2 regions of the Spirillospora sp. CA-128828 genome follow, and region 1 is predicted to be linked to the other one. Evidence: riboswitches for the same ligand, from Rfam matches in the RefSeq annotation. Region 1 holds a riboswitch; the other holds the start of a gene.

Evidence for each region. A riboswitch is a leader RNA that binds a small molecule or an ion and turns the genes downstream of it on or off. The one in region 1 is predicted to bind glycine.
Region 2: it holds a riboswitch for glycine, as region 1 does, so the genes downstream of both, gcvT (glycine cleavage system aminomethyltransferase GcvT) here and gcvP (aminomethyl-transferring glycine dehydrogenase) in region 1, are expected to answer to the same signal.

The regions. Positions count from the first base shown of each region.
Region 1 covers NZ_CP191986.1:4,616,076-4,620,390, reverse strand. Annotated here, with positions in the region: gene ACQPXG_RS22635 (tetratricopeptide repeat protein) at 1-151, opposite strand, end outside; gene gcvP (aminomethyl-transferring glycine dehydrogenase) at 277-3,159, opposite strand; glycine riboswitch at 3,219-3,330, opposite strand; glycine riboswitch at 3,331-3,425, opposite strand; gene ACQPXG_RS22625 (lysylphosphatidylglycerol synthase transmembrane domain-containing protein) at 3,693-4,315, shown strand, end outside.
Region 2 covers NZ_CP191986.1:7,691,689-7,696,003, forward strand. Annotated here, with positions in the region: gene ACQPXG_RS36935 (aldehyde dehydrogenase family protein) at 1-887, shown strand, start outside; gene ACQPXG_RS36940 (3-oxoacyl-ACP reductase) at 902-1,666, shown strand; glycine riboswitch at 1,760-1,855, shown strand; glycine riboswitch at 1,860-1,947, shown strand; gene gcvT (glycine cleavage system aminomethyltransferase GcvT) at 2,021-3,115, shown strand; gene gcvH (glycine cleavage system protein GcvH) at 3,131-3,520, shown strand; gene glyA (serine hydroxymethyltransferase) at 3,517-4,315, shown strand, end outside.

The DNA of each region.
Region 1 (4,315 bases):
CGGCCTGCGCCCGGCAGGACGTCCCGCCCAGGGCGAGCACCTTCTGGAACAGCAGTGCCGCCCGCTCCGCCTCACCGTTCTCGGCGAGGCTCCGTGCCTCCTCGCACAACCGCTCCGCGTCGTCGGATACCGGTTCCGGGGACTCGCTCATCGCTCTTCTGCCCTCTGGGGGTCGGGGTCCGCAAAGAGACTAGCGACCCGGCCCCGCCGCGTCCCGCGACGACACCCCGAAACCCCCAGCAAGATCACTAATCGGTCCGCGGACCGGTTCGCGGCTCAGTCCTCGAAGGCCTCCGGGGGCGGGCAGGAGCAGACGAGGTTGCGGTCGCCGTAGGCCTGGTCGATGCGGCGGACGGGCGGCCAGTACTTGGCCTCGCGGAGGGACGGCAGCGGATAGGCGGCCTCCTCGCGGGTGTAGGCGTGCTTCCAGTCGTCGGAGATCAGGCAGCCGGCGGTGTGCGGCGCGTTCTTGAGCGGGTTGTCCTCGGCGTCGTAGCCGCCGTCGGCGACCCGCCGGATCTCCCGGCGGATCTCGATCATGGCGTCGCAGAACCGGTCGAGCTCGGCGAGGTCCTCGGACTCGGTGGGCTCGATCATCAGGGTGCCGGCGACGGGGAACGAGAGGGTCGGCGCGTGGAAGCCGTAGTCGATGAGGCGCTTGGCGACGTCCTCGGCGGTGATCCCGGTCTCCTTGGTGATCTTGCGGAGGTCGGCGATGCACTCGTGCGCGACGAGGCCGTTCCGCCCGGTGTAGAGGATCGGGTAGTGCGGGCCGAGGCGGGCGGCGAGGTAGTTGGCGCCGACGATCGCGCCCTCGGTGGCGGCGCGCAGGCCGTCCGGGCCCATCATCGCGATGTAGGCCCAGGAGATCGGCAGGATGCCCGCCGATCCCCACGGGGCCGCGGAGATCGGGCCGACGCCGGTCTCCGGGCCGGCCTCCGCGCGGAGCGGGTGGCTGGGCAGGAACGGGGCCAGATGCGCGCGGACGCCGATCGGGCCGACGCCGGGACCGCCGCCGCCGTGCGGGATGCAGAACGTCTTGTGCAGGTTGAGGTGCGAGACGTCCGAGCCGAACTCGCCGGGGCGGGCGAGGCCGACGAGCGCGTTGAGGTTGGCGCCGTCCACGTAGACCTGGCCGCCGGCCTCGTGCACCGCCGCGCACACGTCGGTGATGCTCTCCTCGAAGACGCCGTGCGTGGACGGGTAGGTCACCATGATCGCGGCGAGCCGGTCCCCGTGCTTGCCGATCTTGGCGTGCAGGTCGCCGAGGTCGACGTTGCCGCCCTCGTCGCACCTGACCACGACGACGCGCATGCCCGCCATCACCGCGCTGGCCGCGTTGGTGCCGTGCGCGGACGAGGGGATCAGGCAGACGTCGCGGTGCTCCTCGCCGCGGGACGCGTGGTAGCCGCGGATGGCGAGCAGGCCGGCCAGCTCGCCCTGGGAGCCGGCGTTCGGCTGGACGGAGACCTTCGCGTACCCGGTGATCTCGGCGAGGTACTCCTCCAGCTCACCGATCAGCTCGACGTAGCCGGCGGCCTGGTCGAGCGGCGCGAACGGGTGGACGTCCGCGAACTCGGGCCAGGTGACCGGCTCCATCTCGGCGGTGGCGTTCAGCTTCATCGTGCAGGAGCCGAGCGGGATCATCGAGCGGTCGAGCGCGATGTCCTTGTCCTGGAGCCTGCGCAGGTAGCGCAGCATCGCGGTCTCGGAGCGGTGCGCGTGGAAGACCGGGTGGGTCAGGTAGGGGCTCTCGCGGCGCAGGGCGTCCGGGAACGCCTCGGCCACCTCGCCTGCGGCCTCGCCGGACGCCGTGACGCCGAACGCCTCCAGCACGGCCGTCACGTGCGCGGGCAGCGTCGTCTCGTCGCAGGCGATCCCGACGTGGTCGGCATCGGCGGGGCGCAGGTTGATCCCGCGGTCGCGGGCCGCCGCGACGACCTCGGCGGCGCGGCCGGGCACGCGGGCGAGGACGGTGTCGAAGAACGCCTCGTGGACGACCTCCACGCCCCCGGCGCGCAGCCCGGCCGCGATCTCGGCGGCGCGGCGGTGCGCCCGCTGCGCGATCGCGGCCAGCCCTTCGGGGCCGTGGTAGACGGCGTACATGCTCGCCATCACGGCGAGGAGGACCTGCGCGGTGCAGATGTTGCTGGTGGCCTTCTCCCGGCGGATGTGCTGCTCGCGGGTCTGCAGCGCGAGCCGGTAGGCGGCGGCGCCGTCCGCGTCGACGGACACGCCGACGAGCCGGCCGGGAAGCTGCCGCTGGATGCCCTCGCCGACCGCCATGTAGCCGGCGTGCGGGCCCCCGAACCCGTAGGGGACGCCGAACCGCTGCGCGGAGCCCACCGCGATGTCGGCGCCGGACTCGCCGGGCGGCCGCAGCAGCGTCAGCGCGAGCAGGTCGGCGGCGACGACCGCCCTGGCGCCGCGCTCGTGCGCCTGCGCGATGACCGGCTCCAGGTCGCGGACGGCGCCGGACGTGCCCGGGTACTGCAGCAGCACGCCGAAGAAGTCGCCGTCCGGCAGCCCGGCGGACAGGTCGGCGGTGACCACCTCGATGCCGAGCGGGATCGCGCGCGTCCGGACGACCTCGATCGTCTGCGGGAGCGTGTCGCCGTCGACGAGGAACGTCCCCGGCTCCTTGCGCTTGGAGACGCGGTGCGCGAGGGCCATCGCCTCGGCGGCGGCGGTGCCCTCGTCCAGCATGGAGGCGTTGGCGACGGGCAGCCCGGTCAGGTCGGCGACGACCGTCTGGAAGTTCAGCAGGGCCTCGAGCCGGCCCTGGGAGATCTCCGGCTGGTAGGGCGTGTAGGCGGTGTACCAGCCGGGGTTCTCCAGCACGTTCCGCATGATCACACCGGGGGTGGTCGTCCCGTGGTAGCCCAGACCGATCATGGAGGTGAGCACGGTGTTGCGGGACGCCAGTTCGCGGAGCCGGTCCAGCGCGGCGGTCTCGCTCAGCGCGGGCGGCAGGTCCAGCGGGCGGGAGGTGCGGATCGCGGCGGGGACCGCGTCGTCGATCAGCGCCTCGATGCCGGAGTAGCCGATGGCGGCGAGCATCCTGGCCTGGTCGGCGGCCGAGGGGCCGACGTGCCGGTCGGCGAAGGCGGAACGGGGGTGCTGCGGCGAGGCCACGGGGGCGAAGAACTGGCCGGTCATGGAGAGCCTCCTGGCTGCTGCGGTCGCTCAGGGCCACCGCCGGCGCGGGCCGGCGGCCGGTCTCCCCCTCTGTCATCGGCACCTGAGAGCTTCACCCGCGCGGCGGGGTTTCCCCTTCGGTGAGCCGCCCTTCCCCGCGTGCGGGGATCGACGCCTGCTTTCCAGAGGTGCCTCGCCCGAGCGGTCCTTTTGCCTGAGAGGTTCCGGGGAGGTTGCCCCTTCGGCGCCCCACGCTGGCGGCGTGGGATCTCTCCCGCACAGGGTCGACGGCATGTCCTGGGACGAACCCTACCCAAAGACGCGTCCGCCGCTCCGTCCCGCCCCCGCTGAGGGGTGGGCCCGCGGCCGCGACGCCGTACCGGCGAGTACGATGTGCTCACTCACCTGGGACGGGACGGCCCCGGGCCACGGGGGCGCAACCGGGGGGCCGCCGGGGTGGACACACGTCCGGCCGGGCGGCGGCCCGCTCGACGGCGCGCCGCCCGGTCTGGGACGCTGATCACGATGACGGACGGTCGGGGCGGCGGTACGGCGTGACACAGACCCACGACGGCGCGGTGCGCCGGAGGCAGGGTGCGACCGCCGGGGTGCCCGTGGACGAGCCCGCGCAGCCGGACCGGATCCGCCGTCCGTCCGACGCGATCAGGTTCGCGGCCTCGGTGGTGGGGCTGGCGGCGGTGATGCTGCTGGTGTCGATCGCGCAGCAGACCACGCACGGCCTGCAGACCGACATCGCCGAGGGCACCGCGCACGCGCCGCGGCTGCTGCTGACGCTGGCGACGCTGGTGTCCAGCTTCGGGGTGCTGGCCGTGCCGGTCGCGTTCGGGATCGAGCGGCTCTTCAACAAGGACGGCACGCGCGTCGCGATCGCGCTGCTGGCCGCCGTGATCGCTTTCGGGATCACGGTGGGCCTGGACGACCTGGTGGTGCGGGCGGCCCCCGGCGGCGTGCTGGACTCGCTCATCTGGGGCGGCACGGAGACGGCGCCGGTGCACACCGACATCGCCCCGGTGATCGCGTTCGTCAGCGCGGTCGGGATGGCGGGCCGCGCCCGCTGGCAGGCCGCGACATGGACCATGATCGGGCTGGCGGCGCTGACCGGGCTCACCGCGTCCTACGCCTCCGTCGCCGCACTCGCGGCCACCTACCTGCTGGG
Region 2 (4,315 bases), 3.1 Mb from region 1:
TGACCGCGCGGCGGGTCGGCGAGCTGGCGCTGGAGGCCGGGCTGCCCGAAGGCGTGGTGCAGGTGCTGCCGGGCGCGGGCCCGGTGGCGGGACGGCGGCTGGTGGAGCACCCGGACGTCCGGAAGATCGTGTTCACCGGGTCGACGCGGGTCGGCACGGAGATCATGGCGGCGTGCGCGCCGGGTGTGAAGCGGCTGACGCTGGAGCTCGGCGGCAAGAACGCCAACATCGTGTTCGCCGACGCCGACCTGGAGAAGGCCGCCGCGACCGCGCCCTCCGCGGTGTTCGACAACGCCGGGCAGGACTGCTGCTCGCGCTCCCGGATCCTCGTGGAGCGGCCGGTGTACGACCGGTTCCTCGAACTCCTGGAGCCCGCCGTCCAGGGGGTCGTGGTCGGTGACCCCCGGGATGAGAAGACCGAGGTGGGGCCGCTGATCAGCGCGGCGCACCGGGAGAAGGTCGCCTCGTACGTCCCGGACGACGCGCCTGTGCTGATCCGGGGGTCGGCGCCGGAGGGACCGGGGTTCTGGTTCCCGCCGACCGTACTGGCCGGGCCGTCCTGCACGGCGCTTCCGTCCTGGCAGGACGAGGTCTTCGGGCCGGTCGTCACCGTCGTCCCGTTCGAGGACGAGGCGGACGCGATCCGGCTCGCCAACGACACGCCCTACGGCCTGTCCGGCTCGATCTGGACTCGCGACGTCGGGCGCGCCCTGCGCGCGTCCCGGGCCGTCGAGGCCGGGAACCTGTCGGTGAACTCGCACTCGGCCGTCCGCTACTGGACGCCGTTCGGCGGGTTCAAGCGGTCGGGCCTCGGCCGCGAGCTCGGCCCGGACGCCCTCGACGCGTTCACCGAGACCAAGAACGTCTTCATCTCCACCGAGCAATGACAGGAGTGACATCCATGCAGCGTCTGGAGGGCCGGGTGGCCGTCGTGACCGGCGGCGCGGGCGGCATCGGCCTCGCCACCGTGCGCCGCTTCGCACAGGAGGGCGCCCGGGTCGTCGTCGCCGACGTGGACGAGACCGCCGGCAAGACCGCGGCGGACGAGCTGGACGGCCTTTTCGTCAAGGTGGACGTCACCGTGGAGGACGAGGTCGCGGCGCTCTTCCGGACCGTCCACGACGCCTACGGGCGCATCGACGTGGCGTTCAACAACGCCGGCATCTCCCCACCGGACGACGACTCGATCCTGGAGACGGGCCTGGACGCGTGGAAACGCGTCCAGGAGGTCAACCTCACGAGCGTGTACCTGTGCTGCAAGCACGTCATCCCCTACATGCTCGACCAGGGCAAGGGCTCGATCATCAACACGGCGTCGTTCGTGGCCAAGATGGGCGCGGCGACGTCGCAGATCTCCTACACCGCGTCCAAGGGCGGCGTGCTGGCGATGTCGCGGGAGCTGGGCGTGCAGTTCGCGCGGCAGGGCGTCCGGGTCAACGCGCTGTGCCCCGGCCCGGTCAACACTCCCCTCCTGCGGGAACTGTTCGCCAAGGATCCGGAGCGGGCGGCGCGGCGGCTCGTCCACGTCCCGGTGGGACGGTTCGCCGAGGCGTCCGAGATCGCCGCGGCCGTCGCGTTCCTGGCGTCGGACGACGCGTCCTTCATCACGGCCTCGGAGTTCCTCGTGGACGGCGGCATCTCCGGCGCCTACGTCACCCCGCTGTGAGGTGAGCTGCCACAACCCCGCGGCAACCTGCCATGAGCACAGCAGGGGCCCTTGGGTCTGCGGGGAGAGAAATGCAATAATCGACACCGCCGATGATCCCGTGCGGGAGAGTCCCTGGCAGCCGGCCGGGGACGCCGAAGGAGCAAATCCTCCCCGGAACCTCTCAGGCCCACGGACCGCACGGGCCAGGCGACCTCTGGAAAGCGGGGACCGCGGTCCCCCGCCGAAGGTGAAAGCCCGCCGGGCAGGCGGGTGAAGCTCTCAGGCGCCGATGACAGAGGGGGAGGCACCGAGACGCCCGGTGCGCGAGTGGGACGATGGACCACGCGCGCCCGTGACGAAGGAGCCGAACCCATGTCCGCCGATCCGATCCCCAAGAAGACGCCGCTGCACGACGTCCACCAGGACCTCGGCGCGAATCTCGTCGACTTCGCCGGCTATCTGATGCCGCTGCGCTACGCGAGCGAGACCGCCGAGCACCAGGCCGTCCGCACCGGGGCGGGGCTGTTCGACCTGTCGCACATGGGGGAGATCTTCCTCTCCGGTCCGGGCGCGGGCGCCGCGCTCGACTTCGCGCTGGTCGGGAACCTGTCGCCGATGCCGGTCGGCAAGGCCCGCTACACGATGATCTGCGGGCCGGACGGCGGCGTCCTGGACGACCTGATCGTCTACCGGCTGGCCGACGACACCTGGATGGTCGTCGCGAACGCCGCGAACGCCGCCGTCGTCCGGGAGGCGCTGACCGAGCGGGCCGCGGGCTTCGAGGCCGCCGTGGAGGACCGTTCCGCGTCGTACGCGCTGATCGCCCTGCAGGGCCCGCGTTCGCAGACGATTCTCGAAGGCTTCACCGAGGCGCCGCTCGCCGGCCTCAAGTACTACGCGATCCTCGCCGGGCGGGTCGCGGGCGTCGACGCGCTCGTCGCCCGCACCGGCTACACCGGCGAGGACGGTTTCGAGCTGTTCGTGGACGCGTCCGACGCCGTCGCGCTGTGGAGGGCGCTCGCCGCGGTGGACGGGGTCGTCCCGGCCGGGCTGTCCGCCCGCGACACGCTGCGCCTGGAGGCGGGCATGCCGCTGTACGGGAACGAGCTGACCGCGGAGACCACCCCGTTCGAGGCCGGCCTCGGCCGGGTCGTGAAGCTGGACAAGCCGGGCGACTTCGTCGGAAAGACCGCCCTGGCGGCGCAGGCGCAGACCCCGCCGGGCCGTAGGCTCGTGGGGCTGGTCGCGCGGGGGCGTCGCGCGCCTCGCAAGGGGTACCAGGTCGTCACGTCCGGCGGCACGCCGTGCGGGGTCGTGACGAGCGGCGCCCCGTCGCCCACACTGGGCACGCCGATCGCCATGGCCTACCTCGACAGCGGCGTCGGGGAGACGGGCCTCGCCGTGGACGTCCGCGGCCGGCACGAGCCGGTGGACGTGGTCGAGCTGCCGTTCTACAAGCGTTCCTGAAAGAGAGAAGTGATCGTGAGCGTTCCTGAGGAGCTCCGCTACAGCGAGGAGCACGAGTGGGTGTCGGGCCTCGGCGGCGAGGACGGCATCGTCACGGTCGGCATCACCGCGCACGCCGCCGACGCCCTCGGCGAGATCGTCTACCTCGAGCTGCAGCCCTCCGAGGGCGACGCCGTCGAGGCGGGCGAGCCGTGCGGCGAGGTGGAGTCGACCAAGTCGGTCAGCGACATCTACTCCCCCGTCAGCGGCGAGATCACCGCGATCAACGGTGCCGTGGTGGACGAGCCGAAGGTCATCAACGACGACCCGTACGGCGAGGGCTGGATCTTCAAGGTCCGCATCTCGGAGGAGCCGGGCGACCTGCTCGACTCCGCCGCCTACGACAAGCTGATCGAGGAGTCATGACGTTGTACGACTCGCTCGCGACCGCGGACCCGGAGGTCGCCGAGGCGGTCACCGCCGAGCTGCGGCGGCAGCAGAACACCCTCGAAATGATCGCGTCGGAGAACTTCGCGCCGGTCTCGGTGCTGGAGGCGCAGGGCTCCGTCCTCACCAACAAGTATGCCGAGGGCTACCCGGGCCGGCGCTACTACGGCGGCTGCGAGTACGTCGACGTCACCGAGCAGCTGGCCATCGACCGGGCCAAGGAGCTGTTCGGCGCCGACCACGCGAACGTCCAGCCGCACAGCGGGGCCCAGGCCAACACGGCGGTCTACTTCGCGCTGCTCCAGCACGGCGACACCATCCTCGGCCTCGACCTCGCGCACGGCGGGCACCTCACGCACGGGATGCGGCTGAACTACTCGGGCAAGGTGCTGAACGTGGTGCCGTACCACGTCCGCGCCGAGGACGGCCTGGTCGACATGGACGAGGTCGCCTCGCTCGCGGCCGAGCACCGGCCCAAGATGATCGTGGCGGGCTGGTCGGCGTACCCGCGGCAGCTCGACTTCGCGGCGTTCCGGGAGATCGCCGACTCGGTCGGAGCGCTGCTCATGGTCGACATGGCGCACTTCGCGGGCCTGGTCGCGGCCGGCCTGCACCCGTCGCCGGTCCCGTACGCCGACATCGTCACGACCACGACGCACAAGACGCTCGGCGGACCGCGCGGCGGCCTGATCCTCGCCCGCGAGGAGTACGGCAAGAAGATCAACTCCGCGGTGTTCCCGGGCATGCAGGGCGGCCCGCTGGAGCATGTGATCG